Regions from separate parts of the Pelodictyon luteolum DSM 273 genome, predicted to be linked through region 2. Evidence: riboswitches for the same ligand, from Rfam matches in the RefSeq annotation. Region 2 holds a riboswitch; the other holds the start of a gene.

Region 1 (7,906 bases), 620 kb from region 2:
AGCTCAACAGAAAGCCGGTGTTCTCCAATCTCAACCTGACCATCCAGCCGGGTGAACTGGTCTTTATTGCAGGAAAAAGCGGGAGCGGGAAATCGACCCTCCTGAAAACGATGTATATGGAGATCAAGCCGAAAAAAGGGGAGCTCATCATAGCCGGATACAACTCCCGTACCATCAAAAAAAGGGAGATCCCGCTCCTGCGGCGCAAACTCGGCATCGTCTTTCAGGACTTCAGGCTGCTTGAAGACCGCAGCGTTTACGACAACCTCGCGTTCGTTTTGAAGGTAACGGGCACGAAGGAGAAACTGATCCGTGAAAAGGTGATGCACGCGCTCGAAAGCGTCGGACTCTCGGATGTCGCCGGGGAGCTGCCGATCCGCCTCTCGGGCGGTGAGCAGCAGCGGGTATCGATCGCCCGCGCACTGGTCCGCGAACCGCTGGTTATCCTTGCCGACGAACCGACAGGAAATCTCGACCCCGACACCTCGATTGAAATCCTCGAGTACCTGAAAAAGATCAACCAGAAAGGCATCATCGTCGTCATCGGCACCCACGACTATGAACTCATCCGCCACTCCCCCTCCAGAACCCTCCTGATACAGGACCGGAGCCTCGTTGAAGCCTCCATCCGGGAGGGTGCCACCGGCTTCCGGCCCGTCCCTGCATAGAGAACTTTCAGCAGCCGGGACTTTCAGCAGCCGCCCTGCGGCGAAAGTCCGGCACCAGCAAAAAGCCCCCATGCTCAGACTGAACATGGGGGCTTCAAGGTATGTCGCAGGGAAAGCCGATGCCGCCTATGAGCAGCCGGTCGTCATTCCGCAGTCTTCACAGACTTTGCAGGTTCCGTTCTGCTTGACCCTCATCGAACCGCAGTTCTCGCACTGCTCGCCCGTATAGCCCTGCACCTTTGCCTGCATGACCTGGCTCTTCAGCGTATTGGTGTACTCGGATCCGGCATGATGGGCGGCAGGAACCGCCTCGGCTTCCAGTGCCGCCACCGGCGAGGTCTGCCCGTTGCTATTCTTTGCATCCGCACCGTGCTCGGGCACCTCATCGACTGCCTTGACATGCACGAAGTCCTTGCGGCCGAGGTAGTCGTAGCCTATGGAGCGGAACACGTAGTCGAGAATCGAGGTCGAGTTCTTGATGGCGTTGTGCCCCTGGACGGCACCCGCCGGTTCGAACCGGGTGAAGGTGAAGCTGTCGACCAGCTCCTCGAGCGGCATGCCGTACTGCAGGGCCTTCGAGGCCAGCACGGCGAAACAGTTGAGCAGACCTTTGAAGGATGCCCCCTCCTTGTACATGTCGATGAACACCTCGCCGAGCGAGCCGTCCTCGTATTCGCCGGTACGGAGGAACACCTTGTGGCCGCCTACGTATGCTTCGCGGATGAATCCTTTCCTGCGCTTCGGCAGGAGCCGGCGCTCGCTGCGGTGGTAGACCCGCTCGATAATCCGCTCCTGGACTTCGCGTGGGCCCTTTGTCTCGTCAAGATCCTCTTCGTTGCCGAGCATGATCACTTCGTCGAGATCCTGGTAACTTGAAATGTTGAGCGGCTGGGAGAGCTTAGACCCGTCACGATATACGGTGATGGCCTTCACCATATGCTGCCAGCCGGAGAGGTATACCTCGCCGATTTCAGCGGTGGTGGCGGTGGCCGGCATATTGACCGTCTTGGAGATGGCGCCGGAAATGAACGGCTGGACCGACGACATCATCCGCACATGGGCCATGTGGTTGATGAAGCGCAGCCCCTTCTGCCCGCAGCGGCTCGCGCAGTCGAACACCGGAAGGTGCTCCAGCTTGAGGTGCGGCGCACCCTCGATGGTCATGGTGCCGCAGATGAAGTCATTGGCCGCTTCAGCGTCTTCGGCGCTGGCGCCAAGAGCCTGGAGCATGTCAAAGCCGGGATCGTTCAGCTGGGCTTCCGTGAAGCCGAGCGACTGACAGAATTCCTCTCCGAGAATCCACTTGTTGAACGCGAACCGGATGTCGAAGACCGCTGCGAGGTTCGACTCGAGCAGGGCGATCTTCTCTTCAGTGAAGCCCCGATTCATGAGCCACTGGCTGTTGATCGACGGACACCCCTCAAGCGAACCGCTTCCCTTGCAGTACTTTTCGATCTCTTCAATCTCCTGCGCAGCGTAACCAAGGCGCTTGAGGGCCTTGTGCACCGACTGGTTGACGATCTTGAAATAACCACCGCCGGCGAGTTTCTTGAACTTGACGATGGCGAATTCAGGCTCGATGCCGGTAGTGTCACAGTCCATGACGAGGCCGATCGTGCCGGTCGGAGCGATGACGCTGACCTGGGCGTTGCGGAACCCGTACTTCTTTCCCTTCTGCAGCGCTTCGTCCCAAACACTGCCGGCTGCCTCGAAGAGCTCTTTCGGGCAGTACTCGGAATCGATGCCGCGCGGCTTGACCGACAGCTCCTCATACTCCTCCTCCGACTCGTTGCGGGCTGCACGGCGGTGGTTGCGGATGACGCGGAGCATCTCCTTCGAGTTCGCCTGGTAACCGTCGAATGGACCGAGGTCGCGGGAGATCTCTGCTGAGGTGACATAGGCCTGGCCGGTGATGATGGCCGAAATGGCACCGGCAAGCGCAAGCGCTTTCGGGGAGTCGTAGGGGATGCCGAGCACCATCAGGACGGTGCCGAGATTGGCGAACCCGAGACCGAGGGTGCGATACTCGTAGCTGAGACGCGCGATATCGGGAGAGGGGAAGTGGGCCATGAGAACCGAGATCTCGAGCACGACGGTCCAGAGCGCCGCGGCGTGGCGGAGCTCGTTGATTTTGACATGCCCGGACTCTTCGTCGACGAAGTGGATCAGGTTAAGGCTGGCGAGATTGCAGGCCGTATTGTCGAGGAACATGTACTCGCTGCAATTATGAACACCGATGCCGTTGGCAATAAAGTGATGGTTCTCAGGCTCGGTAAGATCGAAAACCGGCTGCCGGCCGATACTCCTCAGTGATGCCACCCTGTCGACCAGCGGGTCACGATAGGTGTCGACCGTCATGTTCAGACGTGCGAGCGCTTCAGCCTTCCGGCTCTCCTCCATGAATCCGATGGACTCCTGAAAAAGAACCCTGGAGCTTCGGCTGATGCGCAGGCTGTGCATCTCCTGCACCGGATATTCCCTCATGCCGCCCTTGCCGTCCGGAAGCATAGAGACAAGGTCTCCGGCCCGGCGATTCTCGTAGATTTTGGCCTTGATGCCGAAATTCAAGAGCAGCAGCTGTACCTGCAGAAGCAGGTCGAGCGAGGTGGAATCGAGCGCGACATACCGGGATTTGACACCGTAGTTGGCAACCGTGCCGTCGGCAGTGAAAAGTCCACGGAGCAAAGCCGCCTGTTCAGCCTGCTGAAGACGGAACACCGCATCGGAAAACATTTTCTTTTCGCTTCCACCATCGAGAACCGCATAGTTCTCAAGCAGATTGAGAATTCTGGGGCTGCCGACAGCGACGCGGGACGAGGTGAGGGTCTGGGTGAGGGAACCCTGCTTATTGTGCTCGCCAAGCTCAGGACGCAGATCGTTAATGAGCGTATTTGCCCATCCGGTAATCTCCGCTTCAGCCTTGTCCATGGCAAGAAAGGCAACACGGCGCTGCTCTCCGGAAGCCGTGAGTTCAGCATTCCGGGTAATACAGCCATCCCCGACAAGCAGACCGATCAGCTGGGCAACATCGACAGAGCCTGTCGATTCTTTACCAAACTCTGCCCCGACAAGTCTGACCACATCGTCCTTGGAGAGTTCACAGGCCTTGACATCACCGCGATTTTCAGTATAAACGGGATGATCTCCGGTGAGTTTCAGGCGATATCCGGCTTTCGTCCGGAGCTCGTATACTTCTTTCGTGCCGGTCGGGAAAATCTTTTCGACCCAGTGCAGCTTGCCCTCAATACCCCTGATACCTCTCGACTGTCCGACAAGTTCCCCGATACGCTCAAGTCCCCGGTCTGTGGCGACCAGTGTCTCTGCAGTCACACAGGGGTTACTCGCATTGATCCTGCCGGCTGCCGGGCAGGTGTGCCATTCGTTGATGGTGGTGTCGAACTGGAGGCCCGGATCGGCGCACTTCCATGCGCTCAGGAGAATCTTTTCCCAGAGTTCACGGGCGTTGACCGCACGGGCGGTCTTGCCGGTTGTGCGTTCCTTAAGCATCCAGAGTTCGTTGTTCTCGACCGCCTTCATGAAGGCGTTCGTCACCCTCACGGTGTTGTTCGAATTCTGTCCGCCGACGGTCTGGTAGGCTTCCGATTCGTAATGGGTATCGTACTCTTCGAAATCAAGCGTGGTATAGCCCTGCTCGACAAGGGCGAGCACCCGGATGATGTAGCTCATCGGCACGGCACGGTGCAGGGCGTTCTCGATCAGGCGCTGGAGTTTCGGGTTCTCGAGTCTGTCGGCGCCGTTCAGGATGGCCTCTTCGACAATGGCCTGCAGGAAGCGCGAGCAGATCCTCGAGCCGGCAACGAGCGAGGCGACCTTGTCCTCTTCACGGGCCTTCCACTCAATGAATTTCTCGACATCCGGATGATCGATGTCGATAATGACCATCTTGGCCGCACGGCGAGTGGTTCCGCCCGACTTGATGGCGCCGGCCGCGGAATCGAAGATCTTCAGGAAGCTCATGAGGCCCGACGAGCTGCCGCCTCCGCTGAGCTTTTCGCCCGAGGAGCGGAGATTGGAATAGTTGGTGCCCGAGCCGCTGCCGAACTTGAACACCCGGGCTTCGCGGACCGCAAGGTCGAAGATGCCGCCTTCATTGACCAGATCGTCATTGACGGACTGGATGAAACAGGCATGCGCCTGCGGACGGGTGTATGCATCTTCGGACTCGACCACCTTCTTCGTGGCAGGATCGACATGGTAGTGTCCCTGGGCAGGACCGGTGATGCCGTAGGCGAAATTCAGTCCGGTATTGAACCACTGGGGGGAGTTCGGGGCGCCCTGCTGCGCAATGAGCATGTAGGCGACCTCATCGTAAAACGCCTCTGCGTCCTCCGGGGAGTCGAAATATCCGTGTTTTTCACCCCACTGGCGCCAGCATCCGGCCAGACGGTGCACGACCTGGCGGATAGAGTGTTCGCTGCCGGTGACCGGACGGCCTTCCTCGTCAAGCAAGGGGTTTCCATCTCCGTCAACCTGCGGAACACCCGTCTTGCGGAAATATTTCTGGGCAAGGATGTCAGCCGCCATCTGCGACCAGTGCTTCGGCACCTCGAGTTCATTCATCTCAAACACTTTGGAGCCGTCAGTGTTCCTGAGGACCGAAGACTTCTGGGTATATTCGAACCGGTCATAGACGTTTTCACCGGGAGATGTAAAGAGACGGGAGATTTTCATGGAAGCGCTCCGGGATCAGAGTTGGAGGGAAACTTAAAATATTCTTTTAAAACAACTTATACGTGCCGTCGAGCCATATCGGTAAGTGTGAGCCGAAGCATTTTTCATACCGGAAATAAAGAATATAACATAAATCATAAATGTTGACACGGACCCCGATGAGGGGGCAAGAGGCAGCTGTCCGGCCTTCATCCCGAAGCCATCTCGACAGCGTTTATCCGGCAGGTTTCCTGACTTTCGACGGCATTTTCAGCCTGCCACGGGGGCGGGCAATCCGGGCACTCAATCCTTCCCACGCCCTTCCTGCGGAAGTATTGCGGTCGGCGAAGTGGATTGAAGCATACCGTCAGGAAACTTCGGCAGAGCTGCCTTGTTCGCTGACGGCGAACCATCATACAGTTGCGGGCACAGTGTACGGTTTTCGCGTACTTCCCTATTATCCGGACCACGGGGGCGTCCGGCACCGGAAAGAAAAAAGAACAGGGTCAAGTTTAAGTATTTTTTACATCATTCGCAACCCGTCTCACGGAAGCTCCAAGGCGCTTTCAGGAAGATCGAGAACGGGGCATCCGGCATAGATGAGGATGGCCTGAAGGAGCGAGGCGGAGTGCACCGCCTGGCCGAGGGCCTCCGTCCGGGTCATGTCGCGGCCCTCGCGCTGCATCCGGAGGGCGAGCTGGCGGGAGAGTTCGGCGATGCGGGCGATTTCAAGGCAAAGCTCATCCTCGTTCCCGATGCGTATGGGGTAGATGCGGCTCCGGAGAAGGGCGGCATCCCGGAACGCGCTCTCTTCGATGACACCGTCATTGGCATGATGGCGTGCGCGGTTGAAGGCGTCATAGGCCACGTTGTGCAGCGGCATCGAAAGGTCTCCGGCATAGTGGGGACAGTAAACCATCGGGTAGTCTGCGAACTTCCCCCTGGCCCGAAGCGCCCGGTACTCCCGGACCGAGGCCACGATGGCGCCGTAGAGGTGCCCCTCCTGGTCATCGGCACGATCATGGAGGCTGATCTGCCTCTGCACCATCCCGCCGGTGACCTGCCTGTTTTCGGGATTGTGGAAGTAATGGTTCTTCCCTTCATAGGCGCCGCACGGGTACTTCGACTTTGCAACGTCGGGAGCCGCAGCACTGTACCAGCGTTCGAACCCTGCCGCCCGGGCAATGGCCACATGGGTACGGTCGTGCCAGCCGAGGGCGTCTCCCCGCAAAGAGAGGAGTACGGGAAGAATGAGGATGGCGGCCGGAACGGCCGAAAGGAATTTCTGCCTGCGGCTTCCGGGGGTTGGCGCCCTTTCCGCGCCCATCTTCAGGCGGACATGTCGAGCATCCTGCGGATCGGCTTCAGGGCTGCGCTCAAGAGGGGCTCCGGGACGGTGATTTCGGGTGAACGCTCAAGCATGCACCGGTATAGCTTCTCGAGGGTATTCTGCTTCATCTGGGTACAGACGCTCCTCGGGTTTGTCATGTCGCGGGGAGCGGGAATGAAGGTCTTACCGGGCGAGCGGCGCTGCATTTCGTAGAGGATGCCGGGCTCGGTAGCCACGATGAATGCTTCGGAAGGGCTCTTTTGGGTATAGTCGAGCAGCGCCTGGGTCGAGCCGACGAACGAAGCAAGTTCGAGCACCTCACGACGGCACTCAGGATGCGCAATGAGCTCAGCTCCGGGATGCTCCCTCTGCGCCGTCTTCATCATATCAGCCCTGTAGGCTTCATGGACATAGCAGAACCCCTGCCAGAGGATGATGTCGCGACCGAGCTGGCGGGCGATATAGTCGCCGAGATTCCTGTCGGGCCCGAAAATGATCGGCTGGTCCGGGGGTATCTGGCGAACGATGGAGAGGGCGTTCGAGGATGTGCAGGTGATGTCGGACTGAGCCTTCGTGGCAGCGGTGGAATTGATGTAGGTGATGGCGACGGCCCCGGGGTGGCGGCGGCGGAACTCCGCAAACTCCTCCTCCGGACAGCTGTCGGCAAGCGGGCATCCCGCATTGCGGTCCGGCATCAGCACCGTCCTCGACGGGTTGAGTATCTTTGCTGTCTCGCCCATGAAATAGACGCCGGCAAAGACGATCACCTCAGCGTCGACCGTTTCGGCGGCACGGGCAAGTGCGAGGCTGTCACCCACGATATCGGCGACCTCCTGTATTTCGGGAAGGGTGTAGTAATGGGCCAGAATGACGGCGTGCATCTCTTTTTTCAGCGCCCTGACGCGCTCCTGCAGCCCGGTTGTGGAAAATGCTTCAGGTTCGCTGCCTGCATGTGATGTATTCATGTCACTTCAGATAGTATTCAAGATCGTCATCCTCCCGGACAAGGAGCAGGATGGCTGCATTGGGAACGATAAGAAAGCGCTCACCATCGTAATCGATCTCATGGGAGCTGGCCTGCAGGAAAATGGCAAGATCCCCGACACGGGCCTGTAGAGGGATGTACTGCGTCGAGGACACGCTCTCTTTCCAGGGTTCCTCGGCTGAAGGAGGGGCTACGGGATATCCCGGTCCCGCCTTGAGGATGTAGCCGCTCTGGATCTTCTCTTTCTCCTGG
Region 2 (7,906 bases):
GACCTCGTCGAGCAGGACGAAATCGCAGTCGGGGTCGAGAAGGGCGGCAAGTGCGGCCGACAGCCCTTCGGCCGCGGCCTCCCTGTGGTCTGCCATCTGGGGGCTGTCAGGGTCACGCGGAAGGAATCCCCTGCCATGCTGCGACCACTCCACCAGCGGTAAAGCGCTGAAAAACTTCTGTTCGCCGACCTCGCCGTCGGATTTCACGAACTGAATCACCCGTGCACGCATGCCGTGGCCGAGCGCACGGGCCAGCATGCCGAATGCCGCAGTGCTTTTGCCTTTGCCGTTGCCGGTAAAGAGAAGGATACGCCTTGCATTTCTCTCAGCCTCACCCATCGCAGTGTTCCGTTGTTATGAGTTAATGTTGGTCATTGTAAAAGAAAGTGGCCGATGGCTGCCGACAGCAGAACCCCGCCCCCGAGAAAAAAGAATGCCGTCAGCCGCATGAGCCCTATGGCACCCCGAAGCGTCCGGGCATTGCAGCGCTCAGCGCGTACGCCAAGGACCGGCGCCATATCCGGCACCCCGCCATAGCTGCGTTCTCCACCGAACATCACCCCCAGCGCACCGGCAAAGGCGGATTCCGGATATCCTGCGTTGGGGCTCTCATGAAGAGCTGCACCCTCCCGGACAGCCCTGAATATATCAAAAACCCGCAGTTTCGCGACTGCAGCCGCAAGCGCTATGGCAAAGACGGTCAGCCGTGCAGGGATAAAGTTGACGAGATCATCGAACCGGGCCGATGCCCATCCGAACTCCATATAGCGCTCATTGCGGTACCCGAAGGTTGAATCAAGCGTACTTGCCGCCTTGTATGCAACTACGCCGAGAGGCCCAAGAAGGAGCGCGTAAAAGATCGGGGCAGTCACTCCGTCAACAGTATTCTCTGCCACGCTTTCGGTGGCGGCAAGGGCAATGGCGTCTTCATCCATCACCTCCGTATCGCGACCGACCATCCATGAGACCCGCTGCCGGGCTTCTTTGAGTCTTCCTGCCGCAAGCGGACTGAGCACGGCAAGGGCGTGGTCGGCAAGGTCACGCGTGGCGAAACAGCTGTACATAATAAGCACCGAGACGACATCGGCAAAAAGCGGGTGCAGTGCCGCCGCGCCCCTGATGACGGCCCAGGCCGCACCGGAGGAGATTGCAATGACTGATGCCGCGGCAAGGATGCCCTGAAAGCGAAGCGGAAGCGCGGTGCGGCGGAGCCGTGCTTCAAGAGCGGCAGCAAGGCTCCCCATCGCACGGACCGGATGCGGCAGCCACCTGGGGTCGCCGAATGCAAGGTCAAGCAGGAACGCCGCCAGAACAAGCCACACCGACTCCATCATGGCATCACCTCACGAAAGAGAGCGATGAGGCGGGTGTTTTCATCGGGTGTCCTTACGGCAAACCGGAACCACTCCCCTTCCAGTCCGCGGAAGTTTCTTGCATCGCGCAGATGGATCCCCTTCCTGGTAAACTGAGGGAGCAGAACATCAAGAGAGCGGGTCGAGCGGGCGAGGAAGAAATTCGCACTGCCGCCATAGAGCGTGAGACCCTCGATTGAGGAGCACTCCCGCTGTATCCTTTCACGTTCTGCAGCGAGCATCTTGCGGAGCGACTCCTCCCACGTGCCGCATCCGGCCAGCCTCCCGGCCACCTGCTCGGCCACAGCGTTCACCGTCCACGGCTCCTTGTGGAAGAGCAATCGTTCAATGACATCGGGATGGGCGACAACCGCACCGAGGCGAAGCCCCGGAAGGGCATAGAACTTCGTCAGGGAGTGCACCACGACCACGTTCTTCATGGCCATGACCTCCCGCATCAGCGAATTCCGGGGAAATGCCGCGGTATACTGGATGAACGCCTCATCGACAATAAACCACTTTTCAGGGAACCGGCTTGCGAGTCCCGGCAGCATCCCGGGCGGAAGTTCAGTTCCTGTCGGGTTGTTGGGGTTGGCGAGGAACAGGGCGTCAACACCGTCCATTGCAGAAACCAGCCGCTCGAACGATGGCATCGCAAAACCGTCCGCCTCGCTGAGTTCCATCCATACGACTTCCGCACCCGCAATGCGGCATGCCCGCTCATACTCGTAGAATGAGGGTGCAGGGATAAGCACCCGCCGGAGACCGTGGGCCCGCGGCAGGAGGTAGATGCCCTCAGCGGCCCCGTTCAGAGGAAGCACCGAATTGGGATCAAGTTTGAACCGGTCCACATAGAACGAACGGATCCCTGCCCCGTCGATGGAGGGGTATCTCATCAACTCAGAAGGCTCGACGACGACCGGGCCGATCGGCGGAAGAACCGGACTGATGTTGATGCTGAAGTCCAGCATGGCGCCCGATGAAGCCGGAGAACCCCCGTGCGTATGGTCATAGAGACTGCTCACACGCGCTCCTTTGGCGACAGCCTGCCGGCAAGGGCAAAAAGCCTGTCAAGATCAAGATTGTCTGAAAAGTGCCGGGCAAGCATGTCATAGCTGCGGTCCGACTCAAGCCGGCGGCTGATCTCCTCCCGAGGAGGCGTGTAGCTGGAATCAGCCTCCTCCAGGAAATGGTGGCGAAGGGAGGGTTCATCGAAAATACCGTGGAAATAGGTGCCCATAACCCGTCCGTCTTCGCTCACCACCCCGTCGGTATCCTCGCTCGGCAAACCGTTTCGCTCGGTAACCTGCAGGAACGGGCGGCATGAACCCTCGACAGCCGTACGGCCCATATGGATTTCATACCCTGAAGCTGCCACATCGGCACCATGCAGTCTGCCTCGGGAATTTGAAAGATATTTCTCCTTATCCAGCACGGTGCTGACTTCCAGAACGCCAAGCGCCTCGCTCGTGCCGGGCTCTCCTTCAAGCCCGTGCGGATCGGCAATGCTCCGACCGAGCATCTGGAACCCGCCGCAGATACCGAGAATCATGCCTCCCGAACGGCGGAATGCACTGATCTCTTCCTCCCATCCCATGCTCCGGAGCCACTCAAGATCCCCTCGTACGTTTTTTGATCCCGGTAGGACCAGCATCCTGTACCCCTCAAGCGAACGGGGGCGGTGCAGATAGTGAAGATCGACCGACGGATCCTCTTCGAGCGGAGAGAGGTCTGTAAAGTTGGAGATATGGGGGAAATAGATTGCCGCCACGCCTACCCTGCCCTCAGCAGGTCCTCCTCCTGGATCCACCTTCGCCTGAAGCGGAACGGCATCTTCGGCATCGATCGTAAACCCCCTGAAATACGGAATGACGCCGAGCACCGGCACACCACTCATCGCTTCGAGCATCTCCACGCCCTCCCGGAACAGGTCGATGTCGCCCCGGAAACGGTTGATGATGACCCCTTTGACGAGCGCGCGGTCTTCGGGAGGGATGATGGAAAGGGTGCCCACAACCTGGGCAAATACGCCCCCGCGGTCGATGTCGGCAACAAGAATCACCGAAGCTCCCGCTTCACGGGCCGTACGGAAGTTCACGAAGTCGCGCTTATAGAGGTTCATCTCTGCGCAGGACCCCGCGCCTTCAATAACCAGCAGTTCATGCTTTGCCATCAGCCGGTGCAGGCTCTCGAATGCCGCAGCCGCCCACTTCGAGGTATCTTTGAAATACCCCTTCGCACTCTCGGTCGAGGATACCTTTCCCTGCAGCACGACCTGCGCGCCGGTATCGGTGTTGGGTTTCAGGAGGACGGGGTTCATGTCGGCAGTCGGCGCAACCCGGGCCGCCTCGGCCTGCACGACCTGAGCACGGCCGATCTCCATACCATCCGGCGTAACTCCGGAGTTGTTCGACATGTTCTGCGCCTTGTAGGGCGCGACATCAATGCCCGCATCACGGAATATCCTGCAGAGCGCCGTGGCTACGATGCTCTTGCCGACGTCGGAAGCGGTGCCGAGAACGGCGATGGAATGTGCTGTTTCATTCTGTACTACCATACCTCGTGATGCACCAGTGTTTTAAGCTCCATCCTCGGCAGCCAACCGGCCTGCTCAAGTTCTGGAGTTTCGTGAAAAAAGCTCACATAGCCCACGCAGAGCCACGCGACAGGAACGATGTGCTCCGGAATCCCGAGCACCTTACGCACATGATCATGATGCACAATGCTTACCCATCCAACCCCGAGGTTCTCTGCCCGGGCGGCAAGCCAGAGATTCTGCACGGCACAGACCGAACTGTAGAGATCCATCTCGGGGTTTGGCGTCCGCCCGATCACCACATCGCCACTTCGGGACCGGTCACAGGTGACGCAGATGCCCATCGGCGCATCCATTATACCCTCCAGCTTCAGCGAGCAGTACTTTTCCCTCTGTTCACCGCCGAACAGTGCCGCAGCCTCCCGATGTGCCGTTTCGAATCCGTCCTTGATACCCTGTCGCACGCCCATGTCCTTGACGACTATGAAATCCCACGGCTGCATGAAGCCCACACTCGGGGCATGATGTGCCGCATGAAGGATACGCTGCACCACATCATCAGGGACAGCATCCGGAAGATACTGTCCCCGTACATCACGGCGACTGAATATCACTTTGTAGAGGGCATCGCGCTCTGATGGCGATATAGTGCTGTTCACTCTTGCGTTTTGCAATATCTCCATGGTTTAGAAATCGGCTCGAATGCCCACAACAAAATTGATTCCCGGCATTGGATAACCTGTAACATACTGGTAATCCCTGTCGAAAAGATTGTTTATCTCGCCCTTTAGGGTTATGCCTCGTCCATTCACTTTGGTGTGATCGAATGGAAATTTCTTTGAAGCGGCAAGATTCACCACCGCAAAGCTTCCCTTGGTGACGAATGCGCCATTATTGTTTTCCCAGTCCTGGACAATCGTACTTCCCGTCATGGCGACATTCACCGAACCGGCAAACCCTCCTTTATCACGCAACCTGATCCCTGTTGATGCATTCCATTCGGGTGTATACGGAAGATTCGCACCGGTCTTGTCATCCTTGAACTCGAAAAGATGAGTGTACCCTGCAAAAGGTTCGACGGTCCAGTTTTCGCCCAATGGAGCAAAGGGCCAGGACAGTTCGGCCTCCAGTCCTGAAACCGTAGCACTTCCGACATTGACATACGTGTAACTTGAGGCCCCTGTGGCACTGGTCTCAATCAAATCAGTATAGTCAGTGGTAAATACCGTACATGAAGCCACAAGTCGCTTCCATGCCACGTCAATCCCCCCTTCCCATGTCAGACTTGATTCTGGTTTCAGCTCAGCGTTTCCGATATAGGTTTTTCCGTATGAAACGATTTCTCCGGCAAGCTCTCTGGCAGAGGGCATTCTGAACCCTTCGGCATAGGATCCTCTCAAACGCAGGCCATCGGCAATCCGGAATGCAAGGCCGGCCTGCCCGGATGTATTGTCGGTGTTCCGGGATGTACCCTCATTTGCATGAAGGTCAACAGAGTAATCATCATACCGCAAACCTGCGGTAAGGGTGAGTGCATCATCGAAAAAAAGGTATCTGCCAAGGACGAATGCCGCAGGATTTTCGTACTGGCTCCATTTCGGAGCCAGAGTAGATTCAAGTTCATACTGCAGCCAATCAACTCCCGCCGTCACCCTCATTGAGGCTTCTGCATAGCTGATTTGCGCCTGAGCACCCTGCTGATCGGTATCGCTCTGGCTCATATAGGATGAACTGGGACTGACATATCCGTATTTATCCATCCCCATGTAATAGCGAGCCATCCAAGACCATCGCCCTTCGCCATCGGAGCCTTCATACATCAAATCGGTCGAATGATTGTTCTGAACCGTGTAGGCATCGAAATCAGGAGTAGCGAAATATGAGGGTGAACCAGCTCGTTCAAGATCGAAAACATGATAGATTACCTGCATACGCTGATGCGGAAGGAATTCATATCCCAGACTGAGGCTTCCCATCACCTGGTCATCAAATCCAGTATTCTGATACGTATCACCTGAGCCTGTCTGGTAATCACCCATATCTGCAGTTGAAACACTGCCGGAAAAATCAAACCTCCCTATACTCCCTTCTGCACCAGCGCCGGTCTTCACATATTCGTTGTTTCCAACCTGCTGTGCTGCAAAAAATGAGGGTGCACCACTGCCTGTTTTGGTAATGACATTCACCACTCCGCCAATCGCTGCAGAGCCGTATTGCACAGATGCGGGTCCGCGTATAATTTCAATACGCTCCACATTCTCGGTCATGATCTTTGCAAGATTTCCGGTGCCAGCACGCCGTCCATCCAAAAGGATGAGTACCTTTCCCATCAAATCATTTCCATGTGTTTCACTCCGAAACCCCCTGAGGCCGATTGAAGTCAATGTCCCGGGATATTTCTGAAAATGGCCAAGGCTTTTCTCCGCAAGAAGCTCGCTGAGATCCTTGGCTGACGAAAGCTCGATCTCTGCCCTTCCGATAATCGTGACATTGGATGTCACGGTGCTTTTCATCTCCTCGAAACGGCTTGAGGTCACAACAACCTCGTCCATCATGTAGGTTAAAGAGGCCTCTTCTGCAAACACTCCCCGGCTCGAGAGCAGTCCGAGCATGACGGCGAGAAATACTTTTTTGTTCATGATTGTTCCTGTGTTCAGTTATGGATTATTGAACAGACAGGGGTTAGCTGAAGGGTGCGTATGACACTGAAGCGGCATTTCCTTTTTGGATTCCAGAACAAAGCATCATTGACTGTGAGACCATACAGCTGCAGCCGGAGACTGGAGAGACGGACCTTGGGCCTGTGCTTTGCAAAAAGGATCAGATGGAAAAGCGATGCAGAAGTAATACAGCTTTGCCCAGACTATTAACCCGTAGTCGATCGTTTATGCAAATGGTAGATGGCAGGTCTCCTGACTTTGACGGCTTACTTCCATTCCGGCCTTCCCGCTGTTTTCCGAGGTGGAAAACGATGCAGTGACCTGGAACGAACCCTGAAACCGATGCATGTGGCCATGCAGGGATTTCGTGGCTTACCGTTATACAGTTGCGGGTACAGTCTGCGATTTTCACGCAGTTCCCTATTCTCCGGTTTTTAAACCGGCACCAGCTACGCTGAAAGAACAATTATGAAGCGTTATATAGCGAATTCTCCTGAAACTGACAAGCGCAATCAGCCGGGCCCGCTCCCCATGCAGGCACAGCAAGCCTTTCAGGCGAGTGGCCGCAGAGACACGGCAATCAACCTCCGAGCCCTCACAGCCACAGCCTTATCTGCTTTCATTACTCATAAACACATCACGCCCCTGATACTGACGCAGGGCTTCGAATTTCTCATAGGCGGCACCGCTCTCAAGTGCATGGCGCGCCTTGTCACCACCCTCGCGATACGACGATGCAATGCCGGACACATAGAGTGCTGCCGCTGCGTTCATGCAGAAGAAATCGGCTGCCGCTCCGCCCTCGAGGCCCTCCAGGACAGCGAGAACTGTTGCTGCATTCTCCCTTGCAGTGCTTCTGCTTGCGATGCATTCGAACGGCACCGTTTTCATCCCGAAATCCTCCGGAGTGACTTCATAGTGCGTAATGCTTCCGTCCCGGAGTTCAACCACGCGGGTCGGCCCGGAGAGGGAGAATTCATCAATACCGAACGCCGGGTCGAACCCCGCTGCCGTACCGTAGGGAGAGAGTGCCGCTGCCATCCCTATGTCTCTCAGGATTTCCACCATCTGTACCGACACGGCAGGGGCATAGGCTCCGATAACTGCACAGTTGTTCTGCCGGCAGGGACGGGTGAGCGGACCGAGGATGTTGAATGCCGAAGTGAAACGCATGCTTCTGATGAGCCGTGCCCAACCTGACTGCAGGAACGCCTCTCCCGGCAGATAGCATATCCCTGCATGCCGGAGACTCTGTGCGGCCCGCTCAAGCGGGTGGTCCAGATCAACCCCCAAAGCCTCGAAGATATCGGACGCTCCAGAAACGCCGGTAACGAGCCGCGCACCTTTTTTTGCTATGG

The links. Region 2 has a riboswitch for cobalamin ahead of PLUT_RS05950 (TonB-dependent receptor plug domain-containing protein). Riboswitches for the same ligand answer to the same signal wherever they lie in the genome.
Region 1: linked by a shared signal. The riboswitch ahead of PLUT_RS03005 (intein-containing adenosylcobalamin-dependent ribonucleoside-diphosphate reductase) and the one ahead of PLUT_RS05950 (TonB-dependent receptor plug domain-containing protein) in region 2 are both predicted to bind cobalamin.

The regions. Positions count from the first base shown of each region.
Region 1 covers NC_007512.1:671,129-679,034, reverse strand. The annotation lists gene PLUT_RS03010 (cell division ATP-binding protein FtsE) at 1-668, shown strand, start outside; gene PLUT_RS03005 (intein-containing adenosylcobalamin-dependent ribonucleoside-diphosphate reductase) at 795-5,360, opposite strand; cobalamin riboswitch at 5,563-5,843, opposite strand; gene PLUT_RS03000 (hypothetical protein) at 5,884-6,666, opposite strand; gene nadA (quinolinate synthase NadA) at 6,669-7,634, opposite strand; gene PLUT_RS02990 (co-chaperone GroES) at 7,636-7,906, opposite strand, start outside.
Region 2 covers NC_007512.1:1,291,245-1,299,150, forward strand. The annotation lists gene PLUT_RS05925 (cob(I)yrinic acid a,c-diamide adenosyltransferase) at 1-339, opposite strand, end outside; gene cbiB (adenosylcobinamide-phosphate synthase CbiB) at 372-1,334, opposite strand; gene cobD (threonine-phosphate decarboxylase CobD) at 1,331-2,377, opposite strand; gene PLUT_RS05940 (cobyric acid synthase) at 2,374-3,909, opposite strand; gene bluB (5,6-dimethylbenzimidazole synthase) at 3,903-4,571, opposite strand; gene PLUT_RS05950 (TonB-dependent receptor plug domain-containing protein) at 4,575-6,527, opposite strand; cobalamin riboswitch at 6,773-7,013, opposite strand; gene trpD (anthranilate phosphoribosyltransferase) at 7,158-7,906, opposite strand, start outside.